2 linked regions of the Tenggerimyces flavus genome follow. The protein of the gene in region 1 interacts with the protein of each later gene in a pairwise test. Links are inferred from orthologs where the notes say so. Each region holds a gene or a part of one and is shown on either strand. Other genes may lie near its edges. The genes, in order: rsfS and JOD67_RS05325.

Region 1 (15,429 bases):
CCCGCAGCAGCGGCACGTCGGCGACCATCGAACGACTCGCCCATCGCCAGCCCCGCGATCCCCGTACGAGCGACGATGTCGGACGGATCCTCACGATCACGCACGCCAGGAACGGTACCGCCACCTTGCGCCCCCGCGTTGGCTACTCTGACGCCTCATGGCAAGAGGTGTTCCGAAACCTGTGGTGCGGTTTGACCGGTCGGTGGCGGATCGTGGCGATGAGCGGGTGGGACCGTGACGACATCGACCTGGTCGCGCCGGGCTTCATCGGGTTCGCCGAGGACGGGACCGGTGAGTTCGGCTTCATCGCCGTTCGCGGTTGGATGGACTGCCGCCCGGTGGAGCGGGATGGTCGTGTCGGAGTCGAGTTCACCTGGGAGGGTGTCGACGAGGGTGGCCAGGTGAGCGGTCGCGGCTGGGCAGTCGTCGTCGACGCTGGGACGATCGAGGGTCATGTGTTCTTGCACCTGGGAGAGGACTCCAGTTTCCGGGCAGAACCCTATGGCGACGGGGATGAGTTGGACGGACAGTGAGCGAGTACCAGTACTACGAATTTCTGGCGATTGACCGACCGCTGGACGATACGGCGCAGACCGAGGTTCGGTCGCTGTCCACCCGGGCGAGAATCACTCCCACCAGTTTCGTGAACGAGTACCACTGGGGCGATTTCAGGGGTGATCCGAGCCGGTTGATGGAGCGCTATTACGACGCGCACTTGTATGTGGCCAGTTGGGGCTCGCGCCGGGTGATGTTCCGTGTGCCGGGCAACCTGCTCGATCCCGATGTCGTCGGGGAGTACTGCGCCGGCGACCTGGCGAGCGCTTGGGTAGCGGACGAGTTCATCGTGCTCGACTTCACCAGCGATGACGACGCGGGTGAGTTTGACCTCGATGACGACGCCGAGACGTTGCTCTCGGCGATTGTCGGCGTTCGGGCCGAACTCGCCTCCGGTGATCTCCGGCCGCTCTACGTCGCCTGGTTGGCCGCCCACAGCTTCTGGGAGCACGAGCAGGACGTCTACGACCGCGATGCCGACGATCTCGAACCACCGGTACCGCCAGGTCTGGGCACGCTCACCGCAACGCAGCAGGCGTTGGCTGCCTTCCTTCGCGTCGACAACGACCTGCTCGCGGTCGCGGCCCAGACGTCTCCACCGCTCGACGAGATCGCCGACGATCTCAGCGACCTCGCCGCTTGGGTGACCCGCCTGCCAGTCGCCGAGAAGAACCGACTCCTCGGACGAGTCATTCAGGGCGAAGCCGCGCGGGTGCGCATGGAAATGTTGCGCCGTTACCGCGAGCACACTGTCCCGACCATCGCCGTCCCAACCCGCCGGACTGTGGCCGACCTGCTCGACGACGCCGCACGCCGACGAACTGACCTGGACCGTCGCGTGGCAGCCCTACACGCGGAGGAGGAAGCACACCGGGAGCAGGCGCGCGCCTTGGCCCGCGAACGACGACTCGAGGAACTGGCCGACGATGAAGACGCCGCATGGTCACGGGTCGACACAATGATCGCCACACGGAAGCCGGCCGAGTACGACAGTGCCGTCTCTTTGCTCACCGATCTCCAGGCACTCGCCGTGCGGGACGACCACTGGAACACCTTCACCTTGCGCATCACCGCACTGCGGCAGACGCATGCGCGCAAACCCAGCCTCATAGAGCGCCTCAACCGAGCCGGTATCTGAACACCAGATCTACGGTGGGTTCCCATGGAAGACGATTTCCAGTCAGCGACGGTCGCGGGGCTCGCGGAGGAACTCGCGGAGTTCCCCTGACTCCCTCCGCGCCATCTACCGGCACTCCGGTTGATCATGGTCGCTCGCGTTCGGTATCGAGTAGAGAACGTCATCGGTGGTCAGTCGGAGTTGTCGACAGCCGCCCGGCTGCAGCATCTCCTGCTGATATCGCGAGGCCCTGATCCGCAGGCGACAGGCGCAGGTCGCATTCCGGCTCGTGGCGTGATGCCCGCGTCATCTCGCCTGGACGGTGGCAGACACTCCTTCCCCTAAGCTCGCCTACAGGGAAGGACGAGCTAGGCAGACCAAGGGGGCTGATGCGTGACGACTGCGCTTCGCATTCCGGATCGGTTGGCGCGCACCGTCGTCTCGGAGTTCGGCGATGTCGGACGTGACTGGCTGGCGCGACTGCCGACTCTGGTCGCTGACGCGGCGTGTGTGTGGCAGCTGCAGGTGGGCGCCCCGTTCGAGCCGGGCGGCAACGTCGGGTGGGTTGCTCCCGTACGCCGAGCGGACGGCAGCGACGCGGTGTTGAAGGTGGAGTGTCCGGGTCATCGCAATCCGTGGGCGGCAAAGGGCTTGCAGCACTGGGCTGGTCGCGGAGCGGCGCGGCTCTTCGACTCCGACGAGGCGAGTCAGGCCTTGCTGCTCGAGCGGTGCGTTCCCGGCACGAACGGTGATGACCTCGACGTCGCGACCGGGAACGAAGTCGTTGCGTCAGCACTCGCCGAGTTGCACGCGGTCGAACCTCCCGCAGAGGACGAGTTCGAGCCACTCGCGATGGTGGTGGAGGGCCTCCGCGAGACGATGTGGGACTGGTTCGATCGGTTCGAGCGGCCGGTGGATCGAGGCGTCGTCGCGCAGGCGGACGAGCTGTTCACCTCCCTGATCGCATCCTCGACGGACACGGTGTTGCTCCACGGCGATCTTGGGCCGGGGAACGCGGTGCTCTCCGAGCGTGGATGGTTGGCGATCGATCCGTTCCCGGTGCTGGGTGATCGCGCGTTCGACGTGAAGCAAGTTCTGTCGTTGCGTGACCTCAGTGACGCGCGGGAGCATGTCGCGTTCTTTGCCGATCGTCTGGACCTCGATGCGCGACGCGTCGCGGGCTGGACGTTCGCGTGCTGTGTGCAGGTCGCGCTGCGACACAGGTCGGTCGGAGACGCGGTGCGATTCCGCACGTTCCTCGACCGTACGGAACAGCTCTCATCGCAACGCCTGGTGTAGCCCGCTCACGCTGACCACCAAGCGCGGGTCCGGGGCTCGGCCCCGGGGGAATGACAAAGGGACCAGCGGGAAGCGGCGAATGCCGCGACCACACTGGTCCCAGGAACCAGGGTCCGGGAGATCCGACGTGCTCGGCGATGTCCATGCCGGCCACGGGCCTGCTCACGGTGACCACCAATTGCGGGTCCGGGGCTCGGCCCCGGGGGAATGACAAAGGGACCAGCGGGAAGCGGCGAATGCCGCGACCAGACTGGTCCCAGGAACCAGGGTCCGGGAGATCCGACGTGCTCGGCGATGTCCATGCCGGCCACGGGCCTGCTCACGGTGACCACCAATTGCGGGTCCGGGGCTCGGCCCCGGGGGAATGACAAAGGGACCAGGGGGAAGCGGCGAATGCCGCGACCAGACTGGTCCCAGGAACCAGGGTCCGGGAGATCCGACGTGCTCGGCGATGTCCATGCCGGCCACGGGCCTGCTCACGGTGACCACCAATTGCGGGTCCGGGCTCGGCCCCGGGGGAATGACAAAGGGACCAGGGGGAAGCGGCGAATGCCGCGACCAGACTGGTCCCAGGAACCAGGGTCCGGGAGATCCGACGTGCTCGGCGATGTCCATGCCGGCCACGGGCCTGCTCACAGTGACCACCAATTGCGGGTCCGGGCTCGGCCCCGGGGGAATGACAAAGGGACCAGCGGGAAGCGGCGAATGCCGCGACCAGACTGGTCCCAGGAACCTTTGTGGAGCTGAGGGGATTCGAACCCCTGACCCCCTCCATGCCATGGAGGTGCGCTACCAGCTGCGCTACAGCCCCGTGCCGGAACGGCTCAGCGAGTGTATCGGGTGACTGCCCGGCAAACGAAACCGGTATCCCTCGACACGCTCAGCGGTCGTCGGAGAGTACGGGTTTGGGCAAGGTGCCCGCGTTCCACTCCACGATCCGCCAGCCGCGGCGGCCTTGTTCGACCACGGACCAGGAGCAGTTCGACAGGCCTCCCAGCATGCTCCAGTGCTCCGGCGGCAGGCCGACCAACGCCGCGATGCCGACCCGTCCCGCCAGGCCGTGCGTCGCCACCACCACGGTCGAGCCGTCAGGCCCCAGGTCCGTGGCGCGCTGCAACGCCTTGGCCGCGCGATCTGCCACCTCGGCCACCGTCTCGCCGTCTCCGCCGCCGCGGCGGACGTCCTCGCCGGACGCGATCAGAGCGGCTTCGCGCGGCCATGAGGCGGCGAACTCGGCTTGGGTCAGGCCCGACCACGAGCCCACGTCGATCTCGCGCAGGTCCGGGTCGTACGTCACCGACAACCCTGTCAGCAACGCGAGCTCGGCAGCGGTCGCGGCGGCCCGGCGCAGGTCGGAGGCGACCAGGGCGGCGGGCTCCAGTGCGGCCAGACGGGCAGCCGCGGACTGGGCCTGGGACACGCCCACCGAGTCCAGCTCGATGTCCGTCTGCCCCTGGAACTTGCCGTCCAGGTTCCAGCTGGTCCGGCCATGCCGCCAAACGACCAGTCGTCGAGCGGTCACGCGTCCGTTCCCGTACGGCTCCGCTCCAGGTTCACCGTTTCTGGCAACGGAATCTCCGGGCAGTCGCGCCACAGCCGCTCGAGCGCGTAGAACTCCCGCTCGTCGGCGTGCTGCACGTGAACGACGATGTCGATGTAGTCGAGGAGCACCCAGCGGTTCTCCCGTTCGCCCTCGCGGCGTACGGGTTTCGCACCCGCCGCCCGAAGACGGTCGACGACTTCGTCGACGATCGCTCCAACCTGCCGATCGTTGGCGGCGGAGCAGAGAACGAACGCGTCGGTGATCGCGAGCCGTTCCGACACGTCGAACGCGACGATGTCGTGCGCCAGCTTGTCCGACGCGGCATGCGCGGCGGCGAGGGCCAGCTCGATGGCTCGATTCGTTGCGGGCACGGGGTCCTTTCTCACAGTCCCGGACGTCGTCCTACCGGCCGGGCCAGCGTCTGATGTCGAGGCCAAAGCACTTCTAGGGTCTCACGCCGAGCGGTACATGTGCCTCTTGTTGATGTACTGCACGATTCCGTCCGGTACGAGATACCAGATCGGCTGGTCCTTCACGACCCGTTCGCGGCACTCCGTGGACGAGATCGACAACGCCGGAATCTCGACGATCGTCACCACGTCGGGCGGGACCTTCGACACGTCCAGCGCATGCCCCGGCCGCGTACAGCCAACGAAATGCGCCATTTCGAAGAGTTCGTCCACCTCGCGCCAGGTGAGGATCTGGGTCAGCGCGTCGGCGCCGGTGATGAAGAAGAACTCCGCGTCCGCCCCATGCAGGTCCCGCAGGTCACGCAGCGTGTCGACGGTGTACGTGAGCCCCGGCCGGTCGATGTCCACCCGGCTGACCGAGAACCGCGGGTTCGACGCCGTCGCGATCACTGTCATCAGGTACCGGTCCTCGGCCGGCGACACCGACCGGTCGCCCTTCTGCCAGGGCTGACCGGTCGGGACGAAGATCACCTCGTCCAGGTCGAACTGCGACTGCACCTCGCTCGCGGCCACCAGGTGGCCGTGATGGATCGGGTCGAACGTCCCGCCCATCACGCCGAGTCGCGGCCTGCTGCTCATCGTGGACCCCCGGTCAGGAGTGCGGACGCCCCTTGCCGAGCGCCAGAACGACGATCAGCAGGACGAGCAGGATCACGAACGTGCCGACACCGATCCAGATCGGCGCGATCGGGAGCTCGGTGTGGGTCTCCTCGGCGGCGGCGAGGAGGGCGAGGTGCGTCTGCTGCATGATGCCGAGCCTATCCGCCCCCACCGACGCCTGGCGTCAGGGGCGGACGTGTCCCTCGCCGATCACGATGTACTTCGTCGAGGTCAGCTCGGGCAGACCCATCGGGCCGCGGGCGTGCAGCTTCTGGGTGGAGATGCCGATCTCCGCGCCGAACCCGAACTCGCCGCCGTCGGTGAACCGCGTCGACGCGTTCACGACCACCGACGCCGAGTCCACCGCCGCCACGAACCGCCGGGCCGCCGCCTGCGAGCGGGTGAGGATCGCGTCGGTGTGCCCCGAGCCGTGCTTGCGGATGTGCCGTACGGCGTCGTCGAGGCTGTCGACGACCGCCGCGGCTATATCAAGAGAGAGATACTCCGTGTCCCAGTCGTCGTCGGTCGCGCGCACCACATCCTTGCTGTACGAACGGATCCGCTCGTCGCCGTGCACGGTCACGCCCGCGTCCTTCAACGCGGTGAGCGCCTTCGGCACGAACTCGTTCGCCACCGCCTGGTGCACGAGGAACGTCTCCGCCGCGTTGCAGACGCTGGGCCGCTGCGCCTTCGCGTTCAACAAGATCGCGATCGCCTGGTCCAGGTCGGCCGAGGAGTCCACGTAGACGTGGCAGTTGCCGACGCCGGTCTCGATCACCGGAACGGTCGACTCCTCGACCACGCTCTTGATCAGGCTCGCCCCGCCCCGCGGGATCAACACGTCCACCAGCCCGCGGGCGCGCATCAGGTGCTTCACGGCCTCGTGTCCGTCGCCCGGAACGAGCTGGACGGCGTCCGGTGGCAGCCCGGTGTCGGACAGCGCGCGGCGGAGCGTCTCGACGATCGCCGCGTTCGACTCCCGGGCGGACGACGAGCCGCGGAGCAGGACGGCGTTGCCGCTCTTCACGCACAGCCCGGCGGCGTCGGCGGTGACGTTCGGGCGGGCCTCGTAGATGATTCCGACGACGCCGAACGGGACGCGCACCTGGCGCAGCTCGAGCCCGTTCGGCAGCGTGTAGCCGCGCACGACCTCGCCCACCGGGTCGACCAGGCCGGCGACCTGGCGCAGCCCGTCGGCCATGGCGCCGATGCGCTTGTCGTCCAGCTTGAGCCGGTCGATGATCGCCTCGGACGTGTGCATCGCGCGAGCCCGGTCGATGTCGTTCGCATTCGCCGCCATGATCAACGCGCTGTCGACCTCGAGCGCCGCCGCCATCGCGTTCAGCGCGGCGTCCTTGGCCGCTCGCGAACGGGTCGCGAGGTCCACCGCGGCCTCTCTGGCCCGGCGGGCAGCGGTGAGTACGGCCTCTTGCTCGTGCGGTCTCTGCGCGTCGGTCATCTACAGATAGTAGGTGGCCGCGTACCGAGGTCAGGCCACGGACTCGTCGGACTGGTAGGCGCCGAAGACGTTGCCCTCGGTGTCAGTGAAGTACGCGACGTAGCCCACGCCGGGGATCGTCATGCGCTCCAGCACCTGTTGTCCGCCGGCGTCGGCGACGGCCTTCTCGGTGGCGCCGATGTCCTCGACGTCGATCGAGCAGCTGAAGCAGTTCAGCGGCTGGCCGGGCTCGGGTGCCGGACCCTGGCGCTGCATGATCGCCCCGTCGATCCCGGGCGTGTCGGTACCGGTCACGAGCAGCCGGTAGTCGTCTCGCCAGTGCTGGGTCGTCCAGCCGAACACCTGGGTGTAGAAGCGCTCGGCGCGGTCGAGGTCGTCGGCGTGGACCTCGAAGTGCACCACTCTGTTCATCGGGCCTCCTTCGGCGCAGGGTGCCGGCATCGTCGCATCAGGCACCGACAGGCCACGGCCGGTTCGCGGGAGAGGACAGGCGTCCGTTGTGGACAGGCGGGTACGCGTCTCGTCGTACGCAAGGTGCCGCTCCACGGCGGACGCTGCCGACACGTCTGGCAGACGACGATGGTCAGCATGAACACGATGACGGTGCAGGCCAGGGCGGCGGCCTCGGAGCTGTGGGACGTCTGGCGGTACGCGAGCCACGTGGAGCGGACCGCGTACGTGATCGCCGCTGTCCTCCTGACCAGCGGACTCGCGCACGCCGGCATCCTGCTCGCGACCGGCGCGTCGTGGGAAGGACCGGTGTCGCTGCGGAAGGCGGCGACGTTCGGGCTGTCGTTCGGCCTCACGCTGCTGACGGTCACCTGGGCGGGCTCGTACGTCCGGATGGCGCCGGCCCTGCGGACTGGACTGCTGAGCGTGTTCAGCGCCGCATGCGTGCTCGAGACGTTCCTGGTCAGCATGCAGGCGTGGCGGGGCGTCCCGTCGCACTTCAACTTCGAGACGCCGTTCGACACAACCGTCGCGATGACGCTCGCCGGCGGTGGCGCGGTGCTGATCGTGACGATCCTCGCCTTCACCGCCGCGGCGCTGCGTGCCCAGGCGGCGCTCTCGCCTGGCATGCGTTTCGCGCTGCGGTACGGGTTCGTCACGCTCCTCGGCGCCCTCGTCGTCGGCGCGCTGATGATCGCCGACGGCGTGACGCAGGTGCGGTCCGGCGACCCGGAGGGCGCGTACCTCACCGCCGGCGGGCTGAAGCCGCTGCACGCGGTGACCATGCACGCCGTCCTCGTGCTGCCCGGCATCGCGTGGTTGCTCCGCTTCACCGGCTGGACGGAGTCGCGGCGCCTCCGTATCGTCCAGATCGCCGCGGCCGCGTACACCGTGGCCATCGCGATCGTGGCCGGGTCGGTCATCGGGTGACGGGAGAACGAGCTCGTGAGTCCACCGAAGCTGCGACTCGGGGCGCTGACGATCACGGCCGAACGGCCGCTCGAGCTGGCGAGGTTCTACTCCAAGCTGCTCGACTGGCCGTACGTCCGTGAGGAGCCGCCGGACTACGCGCTGGTGTGCCCGCCTGACGGCGTGCACGAGCCGGCGCTGAACTTCGAGCTCGACCGGCACTTCCGGCGTCCGGTCTGGCCGAGCGAGAACGGGGAGCAGTTCGCCTCGCAGCACCTCGACATCGGCGCCGAGGACCTGGACGTCGCCGTCGCCTGGGCTGTGGAGTGTGGCGCGGTCGAGGCCGAGTTCCAGCCGAGTCCGGCGTACCACCGCGTGATGATCGACCCCGACGGCCATCCGTTCTGTCTCTGCTTGTCCTGACAAGCCGGGGGAAAACCATTCGAGGGTGTCGGCCCCCCGGCGTACGGTCAGGTCGCGATGTTCACTCTCCTTCGGTACATGTTCCGGATCGCGCCCGCGAGTGCCGCGGCGTCGCTGGGGCTCGCGGTCACGTCGTCGGTGGTCAGCGTCCTGCTGACGTACCTGGTCGGCCAGGTCGTCGGCGCGGTGCCCGGCGTGATCGCGAACGAGCCCGGGGCGTTGACGATGGGCGCGTTCAGCGTGTTGCTGACCGCGCTGTTCGTGGCGTTCCTGGTCGAGAGCGTGATGCCGTCGCTCGACCAGATGATCGGGCTCAACCTCGACAACCACGTCCACCGCGCGCTCGCCATCGGCATCACCGAGCCGGTGCTGGTCCCGCGCCGCATCGCGCACCTGGAAGATCCCGAGATCAAGGACATCCAGGAACGCGCGAAGGGCAAGGCCGGCTTCCAGGTGGGCCGAGGGATCCGCAACGTACGTTGGCTTCTCTCCAGCCGTCTCACGCTGCTCGGGTCGGCCGCGCTCGTCGGCCAGATGTTCTCCTGGCCGATCGCGATCGGGCTCGTCGTCGTCACGCTGATCATGGAGTACTACCGCGCGATGACCTGCGAGCGCGAGATCGACTCGTGGTGGGGCAACACCGAGGGCCAGCGGCAGGCCGAGTACGCGTTCAACCTCGGCATGAAGGACGCGCCGAAGGAGATCCGCGTCTTCGGGCTCGGCCAGTACCTGCTCGATCGCTACGTCGCGAAGTGGACCGAGGCGTTCCGGCCGGTGTGGCAGGCGCGGCGGCGCGGGGTGGTCGCGGCGATCGGGATCGGCGTGTTCCACCTCGCCGCGCAGGCCGGCGCGATCCTGTGGCTCGGCCGCTCGGCGCTGGCCGGTGAGCTGCCGCTGACCCAGGTCGCGACAGCGGTCCCGGCGATCCTCGCGGTCGGCATGTCGTACAACGGCTGGGCCGTGATGATGATCCGGCGCGGGTTGTCGGCATACCAGTCGATGGAGCTGCTGCCGAAGATCATCGCCGAGCGCTATCCCGAGCCGGCTCCCGACGCCAGGGCGAGGCAGAACGAACTGCCCCGCAAGGCGATTCGCTTCGAGAACGTCAGCTTCCGCTACCCGGGCGCGGACCACGACGTGCTCAGCAACCTCGACCTGGAGATCCGTGCCGGCGAGGCGCTCGCCCTGGTGGGCGTGAACGGCGCGGGCAAGTCGACCCTGGTCAAGCTGCTCGGCGGGGCGTATCTCCCGACCAGCGGGCGGATCACGATCGACGGCGTCGACCTCGCCACGCTCGATCTGGAGGCGTGGCAGCGCCGGGTGGCCGCGATCGTGCAGGACTTCCTGCGCTTTCCGCTGCCGGCGACCGACAACGTCGTCCTCGGCGCGGTCGAGCACGCGGAGGACCTTCCGGACGCGTTCGACGAGGCCGTGCGGGAGGCGGGCATCGGCGAGGTCGTCGAGGCCCTTCCGGCCAAGTGGGACACGATTCTCGACAAGACGTACGAGGGCGGCGTCGACCTGTCCGGCGGTGAGTGGCAGCGGCTCGCGCTCGCTCGCGCGCTGTTCGCCGTTCATGCCGGTGCGAGTGTGCTCGTCCTCGACGAACCGGCCGCGGCGCTCGACGTACGAGCCGAGGCGCGGCTGGTCGAGCGCTACCTCGACCTGACCTCCGGCGTGACCTCGTTGATCATCTCGCACCGGTTCTCGGTGGTCCGCGACGCGCACCGGATCTGCGTCCTCGACGACGGCCGGATCGTGGAGTCGGGCACGCACGACGAGCTGTTGGCGCAGAACGGGCGGTACGCGACGATGTTCCGGCTGCAGGCCGAGCGATACGTGACCGGTGACGAGGAACTGGAGCCGGTCGATGGGTAGGGCGTGGCGGATCCTGCGGCTCTGGCTCGGCACCGCGTTCCGGGCCGCGCCGTTGCTGATGGGTGTGTCGTGCCTGCTCGTCGCCGTGCAGTCGGTGACGTCGCCGATGCAGACGTACGGCGTCAAGCTGCTCGTCGACGGCCTCACCGGGACCGTGAAGACGCCGATCACGTGGGGGATCGGCGTGATCGTGCTCGGCTTCGCGGTGTCGTTCGTCTCGATGGTGCTGGCCGATCCGTTGCGCGACACCGCGCAGGAACGGGTGGCGCGGCAGGTGCACGCCGATCTGCTCAAGGTGACCGCCGGAATTCCCGGGATCATGCACCACGAACGGGCCGACGTCTCCGACCGGCTCGAGCTGATCCGCGAGAACTCCTGGCGGCTCGGCATCGGCGCGGAGGTCCTGCTGTACGCGGTGGGGTCGGTGGCCAACACCGCAACGGTGCTGGCGCTGCTGACGTCGATCCATCCGGTGTTGCTGGTGCTGCCGATCCTCGGCGCCGCGCGGATCTGGTCGGCGTACATGAGCGGCCGGGCCGACCAGACCGCGTGGGAAAAGACCATGCACCAGGAGCGGCTGACGGATCGGTTGGCCGAGATCGCGAAGGATCCGCGGAATGCCTTGGAGCTCAGGGTTTTCGGCATCACGCGGAACCTGGTCGCGCGGATGATCAAGCTGCAGGACGACCGGTATCGGGTCCTGTTTCGCGCGACGCGGTGGGGTGTGCTGGTCGACGGCGGGGTGCGGCTCGGGTTCGGTGCGGCGTACATCGCGGCGGTGATCTGGGTGGTGTGGCGGGCGCGTCAGGGCCAGGCGAGTGCTGGCGATGTCGTTCTGCTGTTGCTGATCGCGCCGCAGATCGACCAGATGACCGGTGGGATCGCGCAGAACGTCTACTGGGTGGGCGAGGTCGTGCGTTCGTTCGCTCGGTACGAGTGGTTGCGGGAGTACGCGTCCGAGCACGCTTGGGCGGAGGTTTCGTCGTCCGCGCCCGTACGCCTCTCGTCGGGGATCGAGCTGCGGGATGTGTCGTTCGCCTATCCGGGCTCGGACGGATCCGTGCTGTCCGATGTCAACCTGACCTTGCCAGCCGGGTCGACGGTGGCGCTGGTGGGGGAGAACGGGGCGGGCAAGACGACGTTGGTGAAGGTGCTCGCGCGCCTCTACGACCCGTCGGCCGGCGCGGTGCTCGTGGACGGTGTCGACCTGCGCACGATGCCGGCGGAGGAGTGGCGGCTGCGGATGTCGGCGGGCTTCCAGGACTTCGTGAAGTTCGAGTTCACGGCACGGGAGACTGTCGCGATCGGCGATCTGTCGCGGCTGTCCGACGAAGCGGCTCTGGCGTCGGCGCTCCGCCGGGGCGACGCGGAGTCGGTGGTGTCGCGGTTGCCGCGGGGCCTGGACACCCAGCTGGGCAAGCGATTCAGCGACGGCGTCGAGCTGTCGGGCGGCCAGTGGCAGCGCCTGGCTCTGGCCCGGGCGTTCATGCGCGAACGTCCGTTGCTGATGCTGTTGGACGAACCGACGGCGGCGCTCGACCCGGAGGCGGAGCACGCCCTCTTCGAACAGTTCGCCGCCTCCTCCCGCGACGCCGCCCGCTCCACCGGCGGCGTCACCGTGCTGGTGTCGCACCGCTTCTCGACCGTCCGGATGGCCGACCTGATCGTCGTGCTGGACAAGGGCCGGGTGATCGAGGTCGGCAGCCACTCTGAACTGGTCGCGATGGGCGGCCACTACGCCGAGCTCTTCGAGCTCCAGGCCCGCGCTTATCGATAGAGGACGACGGCCTCGGCGACGCAGGCGGGGCGGTCGGTGTCGCGTACGGCGATGGAGACGGCGAACGTCGCCTCCACTCCCGCGGGCTTCTGCTTCGCGTCGGCCAGCGTGATCGATGCCTGGACCTGGCTGCCGACGGGGACTGGCGCGGGGAAGCGGACCTTGTTGAGGCCGTAGTTCACGACCGCCTCGATCTGCTCGATCACCACGAGCTCGGCGAGGAACTTCGGGATCAGCGCCAGCGTCAGGAAGCCGTGCACCACGGTGCGGCCGAACGGTCCCGACGCCGCGCGGGCGGGATCGGTGTGGATCCACTGGTGGTCGTGCGTCGCGTCGGCGAACAACTCCACCTCGGCCTGCGTGATCGGATGCCACGCGGTCTCGCCGAACGAGGAGCCGACGTACGAGAGCAGGTCAGTGGGCACACGGATGCTCATACGCAGAGTCTCCCGCGAGCGCTCGCTCAACGCCCGTGATCATGAAGCCGAACTGGTCGTATACGACGGGTTCCCCTTCATGATCACGTACATGATCACGGGCAGGTGGCGGAGGTTGGGGTGAGGGGCGCCCCGGTCCCATAGGTTCGGACGGGGGTGCCCCCGACCCAACCAGATCCGCCGCACCAGCGCCCCTCGACACCAGCCCCCGTCGCCACGTTTGAATGAAGGGCACCTTCAGTCAATAGGTTCGAATGAAGGTGCCCTTCATTCGAAACCCGGGACCTCGCGGACGGCGCCGCGGTCGGCGGAGGTGGCGAGGGTGGCGTAGGCGCGGAGGGCGGTGGACACGGGGCGGGAGCGGTTCGCTGGGCGGTACGTGCTGGTCCGCGCGGCCAGGACCTCGGCCGGCACGTCCAGCTCCAGCCGGCGGCCGGGGATGTCGATGACGATGCGGTCGCCGTTCTTCACCAGGGCGATCAACCCGCCGGCGGCGGCCTCGGGCGAGACGTGGCCGATGGACAGGCCGGACGAGCCTCCCGAGAAGCGCCCATCGGTCACCAGCGCGCACGACGACGCCAGGCCGCGGCCCTTGAGGAACGCCGTCGGGTACAGCATCTCCTGCATCCCCGGCCCACCCCGCGGACCCTCGTACCGCACGACCACCACGTCGCCGGCACGGACGCGACCGCCGAGGATCGCGGCGGAAGCGTCCTCCTGCGACTCGACCACCACGGCCGGGCCGGCGAACGTCAGCAACGAAGCGTCCACGCCCGCCGTCTTCACCACCGCTCCGTCCGGCGCGAGGTTCCCGAACAACACGGCCAGCCCGCCGTCCGGCGAGTACGCATGCGCCACCGAACGGATGCACCCCGAAGCAGAGTCCAGATCCAGCGACGACCACCGTTCCGACTGCGAGAACGCCGAAGCCGACCGCACACACCCCGGCGCCGCGTGGAAGAGCGACACCGCCGAAGCTGACGGCGACCCACCCCGCACGTCCCACTCCTTCAACCATGCCGACAGAGACGGAGCGTGCACCGCGTGCACCGACTCGTGCAACAACCCCGCCCGAGCCAGTTCCCCAAGCAGGGCAGGGATTCCACCCGCCCGGTGCACGTCCTCCATCAGGTACGCACCGTTCGGCGCCACCTTGCACAAGCACGGCACAGATCGCGATAACGCGTCGATGCGAGCGAGCGTGTAAGGCAGCTCCGCCTCGTGCGCCGCCGCCAACAGGTGCAGGATCGTGTTCGTCGACCCGCCCATCGCGAGGTCCAGTGCCATCGCGTTGTCGAACGCCTCCCGGCTCGCGATCGCACGAGGCAGCACCGACGGGTCGTCCTCGGCGTAGTACCGCAAGGCCAGCGAGACGACCGTGCGCCCCGCCGCCTCGTACAAGGAACGCCGAGAAGTGTGCGTCGCCAACAGAGAACCGTTCCCCGGCAACGCCAGCCCCAACGCCTCCACCAGGCAGTTCATCGAGTTCGCCGTGAACATCCCCGAGCACGATCCGCAGGTCGGACAAGCCGCCTCCTCGATCGACGCCAGGTCCTCGTCCGACACGGACGGCGAGGCCGACGAGGACATCGCCGAGATCAGGTTGAGCCGCGTACGTACCGACCCGTCGACCAGTACGGCTCGCCCGCCCTCCATCGGCCCACCCGACACGAACACCGTCGGGACGTTCAGCCGCAGCGCCGCCATCAGCATCCCCGGCGTGATCTTGTCGCAGTTCGAGATGCACACCAGCGCGTCCGCGCAGTGCGCGTTGACCATGTACTCCACCGAGTCCGCGATCAGCTCCCGCGACGGCAGCGAGTACAGCATCCCGCCGTGCCCCATCGCGATCCCGTCGTCGACCGCGATCGTGTTGAACTCGCGCGGGATCCCACCGGCGGCCGACACCGCGGCCGAGACGATCCGCCCGACCGGGGCCAGGTGCGTGTGACCGGGAACGAACTCGGTGAAGCTGTTCGCCACCGCGACGATCGGCTTGCCGAAGTCCTCGCGGGCGACGCCGGCGGCGCGCAGCAGCGCACGGGCGCCGGCCATGTTGCGGCCGTGCGTGACGGTATGAGAACGCAGCTCGGGCATAGTCAAAGCCTCACCGCACGAAGCGCAGCTGCGAAGACGGCGCCACTTCTAGTAGTGGCACTACTAGCATCGACACCATGACCAGGCAGGAGCTCGGCGACTTCTTCCGCGCGCGGCGGACCCGGCTCGACCGCGCCGACCTCGGCCTGCCGCAGCTCAGCCGCCGGTCCACACAGGGGCTCAGACGCGAGGAGGTCGCCTACCTCTCCGGCGTCAGCGTCACCTGGTACACCTGGCTCGAGCAGGGCCGTGACATCAACCCGTCCCGCCAGGTCCTCGACGCGCTCGCCAGGACGCTCCGGCTGACGAGCACCGAGCATGCGTACGTCCTCTCGCTCGCCGGCTTCTCCGCACCCCAGCCCGCCCAAGCTCCACCGCACGAGGCCACGGCACCGCCGCACGTCCAGCGCCTGCT
Region 2 (15,484 bases), 5.2 Mb from region 1 along the record:
GCGGATAGGTGACGGAGTACCCATGCTCCGCGGCACGCACCCGGACCTCACTCTGTGGCGATCTTGCTATGAATCTCGTTGTTGAATTCATAGGAAACCCCGAGTTCCTATGAATCTCAGCCGAAGATTCATGGCTTCCGCGAGATCCAGCTCCTCAGTCACAGGTCGATCGGCTCGGCGATCCCGAGGCGCCGGTGGTCGGCGCCGCCGAGGTCGCTGATCCAGCGGTCGGCGCTTTGGAGGCCGATCTCGCTCAGCATCGCGTCGTGGATCGGGTACGTGCGACGCGGGCGGATGGCGCGGACCCAGTCGACGGTTTCGCCGAGCTTGAGCCACGGTGCGCACGCGGGGACGAGGAGGTGGTGGACCTCGGCCTCGGGCACGGTGAAGCTGTCGCCCGGGTGGAAGACCGTCGTGCCGTCCTCCGGCGCTGTCACGAGGTAGCCGATGTTCTGCGGCGGCGGGACGTCGGCGTGGATGACGGCGTGCCGCTCGCCGAATGTACGGACCGCGAACTCGAAGGCCGAGAACGGGGAGCCCGGGCGGACGGCGGTCAGCGCTGGGCCGAGGTCCGACAGCTGGGCGGCCAGCTCGGTCGGCGCCCACACGCGGAGCGAAGGGTCGGCAGCCACGGCGGCGCGCAGGCGGTCGACGTCGACGTGGTCGAAGTGCTCATGTGTGATCAGCACCCCGTTCGCGCCATCCAGCGCGGCCGGCTCCGACCAGGCGCCGGGGTCGATCACCAGCACGCTGCTGGCCGCCTCGAGCCGCACACACGCGTGCGTGTACTTGATCAGCCGCATGAGAAGCCCTCCCTAGGAACGAGCGTCGAGCACGAGCCGCACGGCGAGCCCGCCGAAGATCGCCGCGGAGACCCGCTCCAGCCAGCGCTTGAACGAACGCCGCCGCAGGATCTGCTCCGACAGCGTCCCGGCGAGGAACCCCACTGTCGCGTCGACGCAGATGCCGATCCCGATGAACGTCGCGCCCAGCAGCAGGAACTGCGCCGTCACCGGCAGCATCCCCGCCCCCGGAGACAGGAACTGCGGGAAGAACGCGAGGAAGAAGATAATCACCTTCGGGTTCGCGAGGTTCGTGAGCGTTGCCATCAAGAAGACCTTGCGCAGCCGCATCGTCGGCGCGACCGCCACAGCGTCCGGCAGCGCCGACGCCTTCCGGCTCGCCAGCCAGGTCGACACCGCCAGGTACAGCAGGAATACCGCGCCGAAGATGCGGATGATGTCGAGCGCCATCGGCGCCGCCTGGATCAGCGCGCCGAGGCCGAACGCCGCCGCCACGGTGTGGATCGCGAGTCCGGTCGACATGCCGAACGCCGAGACGAGCCCCGCTCGCCGGCCACCCGCGAGCGCGTTCGCGACGATGTTCAGCATGTCCGGGCCGGGGACGACGCTGATCACGAAACAGGCGACGGCGAACGCCGCCAACAGGGTCAGGTCCATCAGCCAGGCCTCTTCCAGTCCGGGTGGGCCCAGCTGTCCTTGACCGCGAACGGCTTCGCCGTCTTCGAAGGATCGCGCTCAATGAGGTCGTCGCCGAGCACCTCGTCGATCCGTTCCAACACCGCCGGCTCCAGCTTCACTCCCGACGCGCCCGCGTTGTCCTTGATCTGCTCGGGACGAGAGGCGCCGATGATCGCGGCCGAGACGCCCGGGTTCTGCAGCACCCACGCGACGGCGAGCTGCGCCATCGTCAGCCCGGCGTCCGCGGCCACCGAGGCGAGCTGCGCGACACGTCCGGTGATCTCGTCCGAACGGACCCGGCCGATGAAGTTCGTTCCCCGGCCACCGGCGGCCGCCCGCGACCCCTCAGGCGGCGGCGATCCGGGCTGGTACTTCCCGGACAGCACGCCCTGCGCGAGCGGAGAGAACACGACCTGCCCGATGCCCTCGCGTTCACACAGCGGCAGCACCTCGGCCTCGATCACGCGCCACAGCAGGTTGTACTGCGGCTGGTTCGAGACGATCCGGCTGCGCAGCCCAAGGTCGCCCGCGATCCGGAGCGCGTCGGCGATCTGCGAGGCGGTCCATTCCGACACCCCGAGGTACAGCACCTTGCCCTGCCGGACGAGGTCGTCGAACGCGATCAGCGTCTCCTCCAGCGGCGCGTTCCCGTCGAACCGGTGCGCCTGGTAGAGGTCGACGTACTCGGTGTCGAGCCGCTTCAACGAGGCGTGGCACGCCTCCATCACGTGCTTGCGGGACAGGCCGCGGTTGTTCAGGCCGTCGCCCATCGCGCCGTGCACCTTCGTACAGATCTCGACCGATTCCCGCCGGACGCCGCGCAGCGAGCGGCCGAGCACCGTCTCGGCCTGGCCCTGCGCGTACACGTCCGCGGTGTCGAACGTGGTGATGCCGACGTCGAGCGCCGCGTGCACGCACGCCTCCGCCGCGTCCTGGTCGATTTGCTCTCCGTGGGTGAGCCAGTTCCCGTAGGCGATTTCGCTGACGTAGAGACCGCTGCTGCCGAGGTGGCGAAAGTCCATGTGCGTAAGCCTATGCTCGATGGCGATGAGCATCGACGTCCTCGCGTTGGCGCCGGACGCGCAGGTCGCGGCCAGTGCGCGCCCGCTCGCCGTGCCGAGCGCCTGGCGGTCGTACGGCGTCGACGACGACTTCCTCTGGGGACTGTTCGGGCTCGGCCAGAACCCGTACCAGGTACGCGTCGCGCTCGACGATCGCGCGGCGACCTGCTCCTGCCCGTCCCGCAAGGTCCCCTGCAAGCACGCGATCGCGCTGCAGCTCATGCACGCCGCCTCGCTCGTCCCGCCCGATCCCCGGCCCGAGTGGGTCAAGGACTGGCGCGGCGCCGGCAGGCAGCGCGAGCTCGACGACTCCCCGGAGGCGGTCGAACGCCGTGCGCAGCAGCGGGCGCGGACTGCCGAGGCGCGCGAGGACACCGTCCAGTCGGGCATCGCGGCGCTGCGCGAGTGGCTGGACGACCTCGTCCGCGCCGGCATAGCCGGGCTGCCAAGCCAGGGCCGCGAGTGGTGCGCGCCGGCGATCGTGCGGATGATCGACGCGCAGGCGCCCGGGCTGTCCGGCATGGTGATCGACCTCGCGTGGGTGGTCGCGTCCGGGCGGCCGACCTGGACCGAGGAGGCCGCCGAACGGATCGGCGCGCTCCACCTGCTGATCGAGCTCGCGTCGCACGCGTCGCGGACGGGCTCGGCGACCGCGCTGGAGGACGTGGTCCGGTCGCGGGTCGGGTTCCGGACGCGGCAAGGCGACGTCCGCGAGAACCCGCCGTGGGAGGACGACTGGGTCGTGCTTCTGCAGAACGCGATCGACGACGAGGACGGCCAGGTCAACACCGTGCAGCAGTGGGCCTGGGCGCGCGAGCGGCGGGAGTGGGTGATCGCGGTCGCGTACGCGGTGAACGCGCCGGCGACTCCGCTTCTGCCGCTGGGCGTGGAACTGCGCGGCACGATGCACCCCTACCCGGCGGGCTCGCCGCGCCGGGTGCTACCCGGCCTCGTCGACGTCACCGGCCCGCCGGCGCCGATCCCGTTGCCGTCGACGTGGGCCGAGGCGTTGGCCGGGCTCGAGCCGCTGCTGTCCAGCGACCCGTGGCAGCGGCAGTTTCCGCTGGGTTGCGAGGGCGTCCGGCCCGCGGCCGCCGGCGCATCGTGGGTGCTGCTCGACGAAGCGGGACACGGGTTGCCGGTACGCGACGACGACGGTCTCGACCGCGCGCTGGCGGTCAGCGGCGGCAAGCCGTTCGGCGCCATCTGCCTGTGGGACGGGAACGTGCTGCGGCTCGGCGTTGCGACGCCGTTCGACGGAACGCCGGAGCTGGTCGGATGAACGCGTCGCGTCAAGAGTGGGTTGACACCGTGCAGCAGCTCGTACTCGGCTCCGACCGCGCTGGGGTCGAATCGCATGCCCTGCTGGACAAACTGGCCGCCATGGGCGTCGCAAGACGGGGTGCGCAGCTGGCGCCGCGGTCGGATGCCACACCGATCGAGCCCGGACCCGCCCCGGGCGCTGTGGTGTCGGCTGACCTGGCCCGGCTACTGGACGAGATGCTGGCGACCGAGGACGCGGGGCTGCTGTACGAGTGGTGCACGGTCGTCCGCACCGCCGGGCTGGTGGCCGCGCCCCGGCACCTGCCGGACCTGCTGTCGGTGGGGAACGCGCGGCCGGCGTTCCGCGACGTGCTCGGCGCGGTCGTCGGCGAGCGTGGCGTGTGGCTGGCAAAGGTACGGCCGGTGTGGTCGTGGGCGGCGGTGCAGGCGGAGCTCGCGCTGATCCCGGACCGGGACCGGCTCGCCGAACAGTTCGCGGAGGAACGACGTTCGGCGGACCGCAAGGCGCTGTTGACGGCGCTGGAGCCGGTGACCAAGGAGGACGAGTCGTTTCTCGAGGACGCGTTGGACGACCGCGCGGTCGAGGTGCGCGGGGAGGCGTTCCGGCTGTTGCGGCAGCTGTCGGGGACGGCGTTGGAACGGCGGACAAGGCTCCGGCTGCGCGAGGGCCTGACCGTCATGGACGGCGCGCTCGAGGTGCTGCCGGGCGGCCCGTACGCGCGGCGCGAGACACCGAACGACGAGGCGCGCGACCTTGGCGGCCAACGTACGGCGGTCGGCAGCATCGCCACCCGCCTGCGCGGCGCCGCATCCTGCCTCGCGCCCGAGGCCTGGGCCAAGCTGCTGGACCGGTCCGACGACGAGGTGGTCCAGCTGGTGGGAGCCAGCCGCTGGTCGGTGCCGTTGGCGTCGGGCATGCTGCTCGGCCTCCCCAAGTCCGCCGAACCGGCCCGCTGGGCGACAGAGCTGGTCGGCGTCCTGCTCGACAGCGACGTCCTCGCCGCCCTGCGCTCCCTGCCGGCCGCCGCCGGCGCCCACGTTCTCGCTGCGCTCGCCGCCAACCCCGACCGCGGCGCGCTCGAGTCCGCCGCCGAGCTCGTCACCGGCCCGTGGTCCGAGGACACGACACTCGCCGTTCTCCGCCGCCTCTACGAGAGCCCCGACGCCCGCTGGCGGGCCAACCGGCCGCCGGACGTGCTGATCCGGCGCGGCTCGGTGGACCTGCTGACCCAGTACTGGCCGCACCTCGCCGAGCGCTGGCCCGAGCACGGCCGCCACGAGTACGTCCTCAACCTCCGCCGCACCCTCTACGGGTCGGTGGCCGTCACGCAGAATGGGGCCTATGAGTAGCGACACCGCCGGAGTGATGCGGCCGCCGGCCGAGGTGGAGCACGCGAAGGAGCTGGCCGCCCTCGCCGAGAACGACGTGCTGCCGCGGCCGCCGAACTGGCGCCTCTCGCCGCAGGCGGTTGTCCGTTATGTCCTCGGCGACACCCTCGACGACGGCACCGTGATCACGCCGAAGTACATCGGCGACCGGCGCATCGTCGAGGTCGCGGTCGGCACGCTCGCGACCGACCGCGCGCTGCTGCTCGTCGGCGTACCCGGCACCGCGAAGTCCTGGCTGTCCGAGCACATCGCGGCGGCCGTCAGCGGCGACTCGACGCTCGTCGTCCAGGGCACGGCGGGGACGTCGGAGGACTCGATCCGGTACGGCTGGAACTACGCGCGGCTGATCGCCGAGGGGCCAAGCGAGGCGGCGATGGTGGCCTCGCCGATCATGCGCGCGATGCAGACCGGCGCCGTGGCCCGCATCGAGGAGCTGACCCGGATGCCGGCCGAGGTGCAGGACTCGTTGATCACCGTGCTGTCGGAGAAGGCACTTCCCGTACCCGAGCTCAACCTGCAGATCCGCGCGATCCCCGGCTTCACGATCATCGGGACGGCGAACGACCGCGACCGCGGCGTCAACCAGATGTCGTCCGCACTGGCGCGCCGGTTCAACACCGTCGTGCTGCCGCCGCCCGCGACCGAGGACGCCGAGGTGGAGATCGTCGCTTCGCGGTCGGCGCAGATCGGTCAAGCGCTGCAGCTGCCCGCGGAACCGCCGGCGCTGGACGAGGTGCGGCGGGTCGTCCGCGTGTTCCGCGAGCTGCGGAACGGGACGACGTCGGACGGCCGTACGCAGCTGAAGAAGCCGAGCGGCTCGCTGTCCACGGCCGAGGCGATCTCGGTGATCACCTCCGGGATGGCGCTCGCGGCGCACTTCGGCGACGGTCAGCTCGGCGCGGACGAGGTGGCGGCCGGGCTGCTCGGCGCGATCGTCAAGGACCGGGTGTCGGACACGGCGGCGTGGCAGGAGTACCTCGAGACCGTGGTGAAGGAACGTTCGGAGTGGCGGGACCTCTACCGCGCCTGCCAGGAGCTCGACGTGGCTGGGTTCACGGTCGGCGGGGTCTGAGGTTCTCTCGTGGCGCGCAGCACTGCTCTGCCGGAGCGGGTCACGGTGCTGGGGATCCGGCACCACGGGCCGGGTTCGGCGCGGATGGTGCGTGCGGCGCTGGAGGCGGTCCGGCCGGAGCTGGTGCTGATCGAGGGGCCGCCGGACGCGGATCCGTTGGTGCCGCACGTTCCCGACCTCACGCCGCCGGTCGCGCTGTTGCTGCACGACGACGCGGATCCGTCGAAGTCGGCGTTCTGGCCGTTCGCGGGGTTCTCGCCGGAGTGGCAGGCGTTGTCGTGGGCCGCTGCCGCGGGGGTGCCGGCGCGGTTCGCGGACATGGCGGCGTCGGCGTTCATCGACCCGGTCGACCGGATCCTCCGGCCGCGACGGAAGCGGGTGCACCTCGACCCGCTGGGTCTGCTGGCCGAGGCGGCCGGGTTCGACGATCCGGAACGGTGGTGGGAGGACGTCGTCGAGCACTCCGCGGTCGCCGACCCGCTGACGCTCGCCGCGGCAGTCGGCGAGGCGATGGGGGCGCTGCGGGAGGAGTACGCGGACGAGATCGACGAGGAGACGCTGGTCCGTGAGGCCGCGATGCGGCAGCTCCTGCGGAAGGGTCTGAAGGAGTTCTCCGGCCCGATCGTCTTCGTCTGTGGGGCATGGCACGCGCCCGCCTTGGCGACGTTGCCGCCGGCGACGCATGACGCCGCTTTGCTGCGTGGGTTGAAGAAACGCAAGGTCTCCGGGTCCTGGGTGCCGTGGAGCTACGGGCGGCTGGCGGCGACGTCGGGGTACGGCGCGGGCGTCGACTCGCCGGGTTGGTACTCGCACCTGTTCTCGCGTGCGGGCCACGGTGACGTGGTGCCGCGATGGTTCGCGCGGACCTGCCAGGTGCTGCGGTCCGAAGGCTTGCCGGCCTCGACGGCGAGCGCGGTGGAGGCCGTACGGCTGGCCGACGCGTTGGCCGCGTTGCGCGGGCGGCCGTCGCCGGGTTTGTCGGAGGTGTCGGACGCGACGCTGGCGGTGTTGTGCGGCGGCGACTCCGTACCGCTGCGGCTCGTGCGCGACCGGCTGGTGATCGGCGAGCAGCTGGGCGCGGTGGGCGACGACGTTCCCCGGTCACCGCTGGCGCGGGACCTCGAACGGCTGCAGAAGCGGCTCCGGTTGCCGGTGTCGCCGGAGGAGAAGCTCGTCGCGCTGGATCTGCGGAAGGACGTGGGGCGGGAGCGGTCCCGGTTGTTCCGGCGGCTGTTGGTGCTGGACGTGGCGTGGGGCGAGCTCGAACCCGCGCGTGGGTTGGGGACGTTCGCCGAACGGTGGGTGCTGCGCTGGGACCCGTCGCTGGCAGTTGCCGTCGCGGCGGCGGCTCGGCACGGGACGACGGTCTCGGCGGCTGCCGAACGCGTGTTGCTGTCTCGTACGGTCGACGCCGAACGGGTCTCCGAGGCCGCCTCGCTGCTCGCTTCGGCGGTGGGATGTGAGCTGCCGGACGTGGTGACGTCCGCGCGCGAGGCGCTGGACCGGTGTGCGGCCGCGGCGACGGACGCGTTGGATCTGCTGGGTGCGTTGCCGGAGCTGTCGGACACGGCTCGGTACGGGTCGGTGCGCGGGACGGATCCGGAGCTGTTGCGGACGGCGCTGCATGGGCTGTTGTCGCGGGGTGCGGTGGGGTTGCCGTTGGCGTGCCGGGGGATCGACGACCGCACGGCGGAGCAGGCGGTGCGGGCGATCGACGGCGCACAGCAGGCGGTGCGGCGGATGGCGGACGACTCTCATGCCGAGCTGTGGGAGGCGTCCTTGGTGAAGCTGGTCGAGACCGACGACGCGCACGGGTTGCCGGCCGGGCGTTCAACACGACTGCTGTGGGAGTCTTCTGCCTTGTCTGCCGATGCGGTGGCGGTGCGGCTGCATCGGGCGGTGACTGCCTCGTCGGGGTCGACGGCTTTCGTGGCGGGCTTCTTGCGCGGGTCGGCGACGATGCTGGGAGCGGATCCGCGGCTGCTTGCGTTGGTCGACTCGTGGCTGGCGGGGTTGTCGGACTCGTCGTTCGAGGACGCTTTGCCCTTGCTGCGTAGGGCTGTTTCGGAGTTCAGCACTGCCGAGCGGCGGACGTTGGCGTCGCGGGTGTCGGGCGAGGCGGGGCCGGTGGTGGCTGCTGGGGACGAGTGGGATCCGACGCGGGCTGCGCGGTTGGTGTCGTACGTCGAGGGCTTGCTGGCGGAGGCTGCGCGATGAGCGACGACGAGCGCCGGCGGCGGTGGCGGATGTTGCTGGGGCCTTCGGCTGACGAGTTGAGCCAACTGGAGAAGGACGATCAGCGTCGGGACGAGGCACTGACCGTTCTGTACGGGCCGGGTGCGGACGGCTCGGAGGACGGCGAGTCGAGCGGGCGCCGTGGTGAGCGTCAAGGTGGGCTTGGCAGTAGCTCGCCGGCTCTGCATCGATGGTTGGGTGACATCCGCACGTACTTTCCTTCGTCCGTCGTGCAGGTGATGCAGCGCGACGCCGTTGAGCGGCTGGGGCTGACGAAGCTGTTGTTCGAGCCGGAGCTGTTGGCTCTGGCGCAGCCGGACATCCAGCTGGCGACGACGTTGATCTCGTTGTCGTCGGCGATTCCGGAACGTACGCGGGGGACGGCGCGTGCGGTGGTGCGGAAGGTGGTCGAGGATGTCCAGCGGCGGTTGACGGACCAGCTGTTGGCGTCGGTGAACGGGGCGTTGGACCGTTCCCGCCGTACGTCGCGGCCGTTGCTGGCGGACGTGGACTGGTCGACGACGATCCGCGCGAACCTGCGGCACTACCAGCCGTCGGAGAAGACCGTCGTGGTGGAGAAGCTGCTCGGGCACCATCGGCGCAGCCGTGCGTCGGCGTTGCGGGACGTGATCTTGCTGGTGGACCAGTCGGGCTCGATGGGCGAGTCGATGGTGTACTCGGCGATCTTCGGCGCGACGCTGGCCTCGTTGCGGTCGGTGGACACGCGGCTGGTGGTCTTCGACACCGAGGTGGCGGATCTGACAGAGTTGTTGACGGATCCGGTGGACCTGTTGTTCTCGACGCAGCTGGGTGGCGGGACGGACATCAACCGGGCGGTGTCGTACGCGCAGTCGCTGGTGCGCCGCCCGGCGGACACTGTGCTGGTGCTGATCTCGGATCTCTATGAGGGCGGCTCGGCTTCCGAGCTCGTGCGCCGCGTGCGGGACCTGGTCGCGTCGGGCGTGACGGTCGTCGTGCTGCTGGCGCTGTCGGACTCGGGGACGCCTTCGTACGACCACGAGCTCGCCGCCGCCCTGTCTGGGTTGGGAGCTCCGGCGTTCGCCTGCACGCCGGACCTCTTCCCGGAGCTGCTGGCCGTGGCCATCCGCCGCGAAGACGTGACCGCCTGGGCCGAACAAACCGGCCGCGCCGTCGGCCACTAGCCTTTCCTGATCTACCTATGTAGGTTAGGGCCATGGAGAGGCTCGAACGGATCGGCAAGGCCACCGTCGACGTCCTTGGTGTGCTCCTGGAGGCCAAGGATCCGCAGTGGGGGCTGGCGATCATCAAGGCCACGGGCCGGCCCTCGGGCAGTGTGTATCCGATGCTCGAGCGGCTGGAACGGGCTGGTTGGGTCACGTCCTCGTGGGAGGACGAGGGCACCCGCCGTGGCCCGCGACGGCGGCTTTATGCGCTGACCAAGGACGGCGCGGCCGAGGCGAGGAAGGTCCGCGCCGCCAAGGCCGCCTCTGCGGGCCACGCCGGTCGCCTTACCCGGCCAGTGGCCCCTTTACCTGGCGTCCACCCCACGTAGAGCGGCCGTTGATCATGTTTACATGATCATTGGCCCCCAGGGCCGGGGGCGGACCGGGCGAAACCACCGCTGGACGAAAGATCGAGGCTAGAGGTTGTGCTCGAGCGCGTATCTCGTTGCCTCGGAGCGGTTCCGTACGTTGATCTTCGCGAACGCGTTGTTGATGTGCGTCTTCACCGTCGTCTCACCGATATACAACTCTCCAGCGATCTCCGCGTTGCTCAATCCCCGCGCGAGCAGTGACAGGACCTCGACCTCGCGACCGGTGAGGCCGTCTGGATTCTCCTTGCGTACAACGGATTTCTGGCGCGATGTCAGCGCTGACACCAGGCGTTCGGACACCGTACGGTCGAACGTCGACTGACCCGCCGCGGCGGCGTGGAGGGCGGCGGCGATCTCGACGCGGCCGGCGTCCTTGGTCAGGTAGCCGCGGGCGCCGGCCTGGAGCGCTCCGGCGATGGAGTCGTCGTCGGCGTACGTCGTCAGCACCAACACCGCCACGGACGGGTGGTCCCGCGACAGCCGCCGCGTCGCCTCCACGCCGTCCAGCACCGGCATCCGCAGGTCCATCAGCACCACATCCGGCCGGGCCGAGGCCACCACCGCGAGAGCCTCGGAACCGTCTCCCGCCGAGCCCACGACCGAGATGTCGTCCAGCAACCCGAGCAACGCCACCAGCCCGTCGCGGACGATCTGCTGGTCGTCGACGACCACCACCCGTACGGTCACTCCGGCACCTCCGCCACGACTTCCCAACCCTCGCCCGACCGCCCAGCGGTCAACGTGCCGCCGGCTAAAGCGATGCGTTCGCGCATGCCGGTCAGGCCAAACCCACCCGACGGCTCGGCGACCACGGGACGCGAGGCCGCCTCGTTCCGCACAGCCAGTCGCACAGCCGACGGGGTGTACGTGAGCACCACGGACACCGGAGCGCCCGGCGCATGTCGCGAAGCGTTCGTCAGCGCCTCCCGCGCCGTCCGCAGCAAAGACACCGTCGCCGCGGACGACAACGCCCGGGACGCGCCGTCGGTACGCAGCCGCGCCTCCAGGTCGTGGTCCTCGATCAGCTCGGCGAGAGCCGCCTCCAACGACGGAACGTCCTGCCTCAAAGCGTTCACCGCGTCCCGAGCCTCGACCAAACCGGACGCCGCGAGCCGCCGCGCCCGACGTACGCGCTCCGAGGCCCCGGCAACGTCGCCCTTGTCCAGCTGCGCCTCCGCGACCTCGAGCTGTACCCCGAGCGCACCGAGCGAATGCGCCAGCACGTCGTGGATCTCGCGGGCGATCCGCGTCCGTTCGTCCAACGCCGCCGCGCGGGCGTGCTCCTGCTGCGCGAGCTGGGTCTGCCGGAGCAGTTCCTCGGTCTGCTGCGCCTGGACGCGGCCCTGCCGGCGGATCAGGCCGAGCATCAGCACGAGCGCCGCGGCGCCGAGGTTGCTGGCGAACCAACCGACGGGCTGGTCGTTCGTCCATCCGCTCGCGGTGAACGCGAGCGCGTCCAGCACGCCGATGCTGACGATCGCGACGACCGAGATCGACGAGCTCGAGGCACAGATGACCAGCGTGACCATCGCGACGATGGTGGTCTCGTTGCTCTGCGGCACGGCCGACAGCACGCAGGCGAGCAACGAGCAGCCGGCGAGCAGGGCGATCGCGAGCCGCGGCCGGCGGCGTTCGAGCACGATGAACGAGATCCACAGCGCCATGCAGAGCCCGTACCCGGTCCAGACGAACACCGCGATGTCGGGAGTCGGCCGCGCGGACGCCAGCGTGTAGACGAACAGGCAGGTGCCGAGCAGGTTGACGATCCACCAACCCACCCGTACCCGCTCGCCGCTGGGCGGCGGGACCAGCCGCCGCACCAGCTCGCCGACGTTCACCGTTCTCCTCTGCGTCTCAGGCGCGCGCCCGCTGCAGCGTGCTGGTGCTGACCCGGGAGGCCGTGACCAGCGACTGCGCGAGCAGGTTGGCGCCCAACGAAACCATGATCGACCCACCACCCGACGTGATCGTCGCCCCCATGGTGTGTCCCAGCATCGCGAGCGCGAACCTCGCGGCGACGTACCCGACAAGGACGAGCAGGCCGATCACCGGCATCCGGTACCAGACCTCGGTGCCGCGGGTCTGCAGCTCGACGGTCCGTCCCATCAACAGGCCAACGACCAGGCTCACGGCCAGTCCGGCGACGAGGAACCCGATGTCGGCGACCGTGAGGTGGTAGCCGCCGCCGAGCTTGTCCTTCATCTGCAGCAGACCGATGCCGATGAGGACGAGCGGCATCACCCAGACCTCGCGACCGGACTTGTTGAACTGCTGCCAGCTCATCCGCCGCGCGACCATGTAGATGACGACGGCGACGACGAGGGCTGCGTTGACGAGCGTGCTCAAAGTCATGACCACGACGCTAGGAATCGGCGACGATTTCGAGGACCACCGTCGGGTGGAGATCCGGGTGGAGGCTCAGGTGGAGCTGGCCGCGTCGTCCACCCCGACGACCGCGACCATCGCGTACCGCTCGTCGCGGATCGGGGCTCCCCAGAGGCCCTTGTTGGTGAGCGGCCGCGTCTGGGTGATCGTGGCGATGCCGTTCAGCAGGCGCTTCGTCCGCTGGGCGGTGAGGCCGCCGCCGGTCCACCAGCGGCCCTCGATGAGGACGAGCCGGCCGCCCGGCTTGAGCAGGTCTCGCCATCGTTCCAGCGCCGCGCGCGGGTCGGGCAGCGCCCAGAGCACGTGCCGGGCGAGGACGACGTCGAACGTGCCTGCCTCGAGCGGCGGCTTCGACGCGTCGGCGTGCTGGAACGGGACGTTCAGCCCGGCGGCTTTGGCCTTGCGTACGGCGAAGTCGATCATGTTCGGCGCCTGGTCGACGCCGACGACGTCGTAGCCCTCCTCGGCGAGCAGCACGGAGAGCGTGCCGGTCCCGCAGCCGAGATCGGCGAGCTTCGCGGGTGGCGTGGGAAGGAGCTCGGCGAGAAGGTCGCGCCAGGCCTGCCGGACGTCGGGGTCGCGCAGGCCGTGGTCGGCCTCGTCGTCGTACGTCGCGGCTTGTGCGTTCCAGAAGGCTCGGTGGTCGGAAATCACAGCGCACATCATGCGCCATCACCGGCATAGTGTCGCCGGTGAACGACGATTTGCTCGCGCGGCAGGAAGCTTTGCAGGCCGAAGGCGCCGAGGTCCTGGCCGAGTTGGAGGCGGCGTGGGCGTCGTTCGACCTGGGTTCGTTGCTGCCGACGGGGAGCTACGTGTCGGGGCTGATGTCGTGGCGCGACCTGGACGTGATGGTGTGCGCCGGCGCGTCGTTCACGCCGTCGGACGTCGTGGCGCTGCTGGCGAAGATCGTGCTGATCCCGGGCGTGGTGGGCTTCACGTACGCGGATGAGCGCGGCCCCCGCGCCCCGACGCCGGCGGTGCGGGACGAGCGCTACCACGTGCCGATCTCGCTGCGGCGCGGCGACGCGACGTGGACGATCGACCTGACGATCTGGCTGCACGACGTCCACCGCAACGTGACCGAGTGGCACGAGGCGCTGCGCGACCGCATCACACCCGCGCAGCGGCTGGCCGTGCTGCGCATCAAGGACGAGTGGCACCGGCTGCCGACGTACCCGTACGAGGTCGGCGGCCAGCAGATCTACCAGGCCGTCTTGGACGACGGCGTCGAGACCGGCGACGAGTTCGCCGCCTGGCTGACCGAACGAGGTTTCCCGAGCCGCTAGCGCATCAGCAGTCGGACCAGGTCGGCGATGACGTCGTCCGGCGTAAGCGGCTCGAGCATGTCGGGCAGCGTGAGGTGTTCGACGACGAGGCCGCTGATCGCGAGGTAGAGGAGCAGCACGGTCGTACGGTCGCCCGGCATCCCTGAGGCGGCGTGGCGGGCGACGTCCTGGGCGTGGTTGGCCCGGATCGTCGCGGACAGCAGCTCGCGCAGCTCCGGCTGCCGGGTCGCCTCCAGGCGCAGCTCGAGCAGCGCCTGGTAGCCCGTACGGTCGGCGACGATCCGCCCGAACAGCGCCTGCAGCTGGGCGGTCGCGACCTCCCTCGTCGGCGGCCCGGCCGCACCAGCGAGCTCCTCCTCCGGCGACGGCCCCATCCGGACGTGGATGCGCTGCGCCACCTGGCGGAACAGGTCCGTGCGGTTGGCGAAGTAGTTGGACGCCGTTCCAGCGGGTACGCCCGCCTCGGTGTCGACCGCGCGGAACGTCAGCCCGCGCGCCCCGTCCCTGGCGAGCACCTCGATCGCGCCGTCCACGAGGGCCGCACGCCGTTCGTCGTTCCGCCGAACCATCAGTCACTCCCTGGACATCCGCTGACCACTGTGTTTAGAGTACTACAACCACAGTGATTTGGGAGGGACCCATGCGAAAGCTCGTCTACCTGATCGCCTCGACCATCGACGGCTTCATCGCCGAGGCCGACCGCAGCGACCCGACCGGCAAGGTCTTCCTGCTCGAGGGCGACCACGGCCCGGTGCTCACCGCGGAGTATCCCGAGATGGTGCCGGGACACTGGCGCGAGGCAGCCGGCCTCGAAGGCGTCGAGAACAAGCACTTCGACACCGTGCTCGAGGGTCGCGTCTCGTACACGATGGCGCTCGCGGAAGGCGTCGAGAACGCGTACCCGCATATGCGGCATCTGGTGTTCTCGACCACGCTCGAGGAGGTGCCCGACAAGGCGATCGAGCTGGTCTCCACCGACCCGCTCGCCAAGGTACGGGAGCTCAAGAGCGAATCAGGCAAGGACATCTGGCTCTGCGGCGGCGGCGCTCTGGCAGCGTCGCTGCGCGAGGAGATCGACGAGATCCACCTCAAGCTCAACCCGGTGTCGATCGGTACGGGCGCGCCGATCTTCGACGGGCCGTTCCAGATCAACCGGTGGACCGTCGAGTCGACCCGGGCGTTCGACAGCGGAGTCGTGCTGATTCGCTATGTACGCGCGTAAGCTCGACCATCGTGCCGTTTCCCGATGAGCTCGTCCACGACGTGAAGGTGCACGACTACGACCCGACCTGGCCGGCCGAGTTCGCCAAGCTGGCAGCCGAGCTCCAGGCCACGCTCGGCCCGCTCGCTTTGGCGATCGAGCACATCGGCTCGACGTCGGTTCCCGGCCTCGCGGCGAAGGACTGCATCGACATCACCGTGCTGGTCGCCAGCGTCGACGAGCCGCTGCTCACCGAACGGCTCACCGCCGCCGGTTACCGGCTGCGGCCGGAGTCGTGGAACCGCGCCGAGGAGGCGAACGGCGTCGCGTACCCCAAGCTGGTGTTCGCGCCGCCCGTCGGCGCGCGGAGCCACAACGTGCACGTCCGGGAACGCAGTCCCGCCGCCAGGACAGCGCTGCTCTTCCGCGACTTCCTGCGTGCTGACGATGTAGCGCGCGACGGGTGGGGCGGGTTCAAGCAGCGGTTGGCGCAGAGCGTTCCGGACCTGTA

The links.
Region 2: the proteins of rsfS (region 1) and JOD67_RS05325 interact in binary tests that used the Escherichia coli proteins (3 or more experiments, as listed by UniProt). The link is inferred for Tenggerimyces flavus from one-to-one orthologs.

What each region holds. Positions count from the first base shown.
Region 1 is NZ_JAFBCM010000001.1:6,302,149-6,317,577, reverse strand. Bases 3,188-6,131 are described here. They hold rsfS (ribosome silencing factor), read right to left. Parts: upstream 4,886-6,131; coding sequence 4,490-4,885; downstream 3,188-4,489. Other genes in these bases: JOD67_RS29625 (glutamate-5-semialdehyde dehydrogenase), read right to left, coding at 5,769-6,131; JOD67_RS29630 (hypothetical protein), read right to left, coding at 5,577-5,732; nadD (nicotinate-nucleotide adenylyltransferase), read right to left, coding at 4,967-5,563; JOD67_RS29645 (histidine phosphatase family protein), read right to left, coding at 3,852-4,493. Also shown: JOD67_RS29670 (serine hydrolase domain-containing protein), read right to left, coding at 1-104; JOD67_RS29665 (hypothetical protein), read left to right, coding at 219-533; JOD67_RS29660 (hypothetical protein), read left to right, coding at 530-1,693; JOD67_RS29655 (aminoglycoside phosphotransferase family protein), read left to right, coding at 2,066-2,971; more of JOD67_RS29625, read right to left, coding at 6,132-7,043; JOD67_RS29620 (VOC family protein), read right to left, coding at 7,074-7,454; JOD67_RS29615 (hypothetical protein), read left to right, coding at 7,632-8,423; JOD67_RS29610 (VOC family protein), read left to right, coding at 8,439-8,825; JOD67_RS29605 (ABC transporter ATP-binding protein), read left to right, coding at 8,883-10,703; JOD67_RS29600 (ABC transporter ATP-binding protein), read left to right, coding at 10,696-12,480; JOD67_RS29595 (MaoC family dehydratase), read right to left, coding at 12,471-12,917; ilvD (dihydroxy-acid dehydratase), read right to left, coding at 13,185-15,014; JOD67_RS29585 (helix-turn-helix transcriptional regulator), read left to right, coding at 15,092-15,429. UniProt on the Escherichia coli protein: Functions as a ribosomal silencing factor. Interacts with ribosomal protein uL14 (rplN), blocking formation of intersubunit bridge B8.
Region 2 is NZ_JAFBCM010000001.1:1,105,857-1,121,340, reverse strand. Bases 4,229-7,227 are described here. They hold JOD67_RS05325 (ATP-binding protein), read left to right. Parts: upstream 4,229-5,168; coding sequence 5,169-6,287; downstream 6,288-7,227. Other genes in these bases: JOD67_RS05320 (DUF5682 family protein), read left to right, coding at 6,297-7,227; JOD67_RS05330 (DUF5691 domain-containing protein), read left to right, coding at 4,229-5,176. Also shown: JOD67_RS05355 (hypothetical protein), read right to left, coding at 1-40; JOD67_RS05350 (MBL fold metallo-hydrolase), read right to left, coding at 159-803; JOD67_RS05345 (LysE family translocator), read right to left, coding at 816-1,460; JOD67_RS05340 (aldo/keto reductase family protein), read right to left, coding at 1,460-2,503; JOD67_RS05335 (SWIM zinc finger family protein), read left to right, coding at 2,529-3,824; more of JOD67_RS05330, read left to right, coding at 3,821-4,228; more of JOD67_RS05320, read left to right, coding at 7,228-8,504; JOD67_RS05315 (VWA domain-containing protein), read left to right, coding at 8,501-9,685; JOD67_RS05310 (PadR family transcriptional regulator), read left to right, coding at 9,718-10,056; JOD67_RS05305 (response regulator), read right to left, coding at 10,144-10,785; JOD67_RS41705 (sensor histidine kinase), read right to left, coding at 10,782-11,936; JOD67_RS05295 (hypothetical protein), read right to left, coding at 11,953-12,450; JOD67_RS05290 (class I SAM-dependent methyltransferase), read right to left, coding at 12,517-13,137; JOD67_RS05285 (hypothetical protein), read left to right, coding at 13,176-13,772; JOD67_RS05280 (TetR/AcrR family transcriptional regulator), read right to left, coding at 13,769-14,341; JOD67_RS05275 (dihydrofolate reductase family protein), read left to right, coding at 14,413-14,994; JOD67_RS05270 (GrpB family protein), read left to right, coding at 15,006-15,484.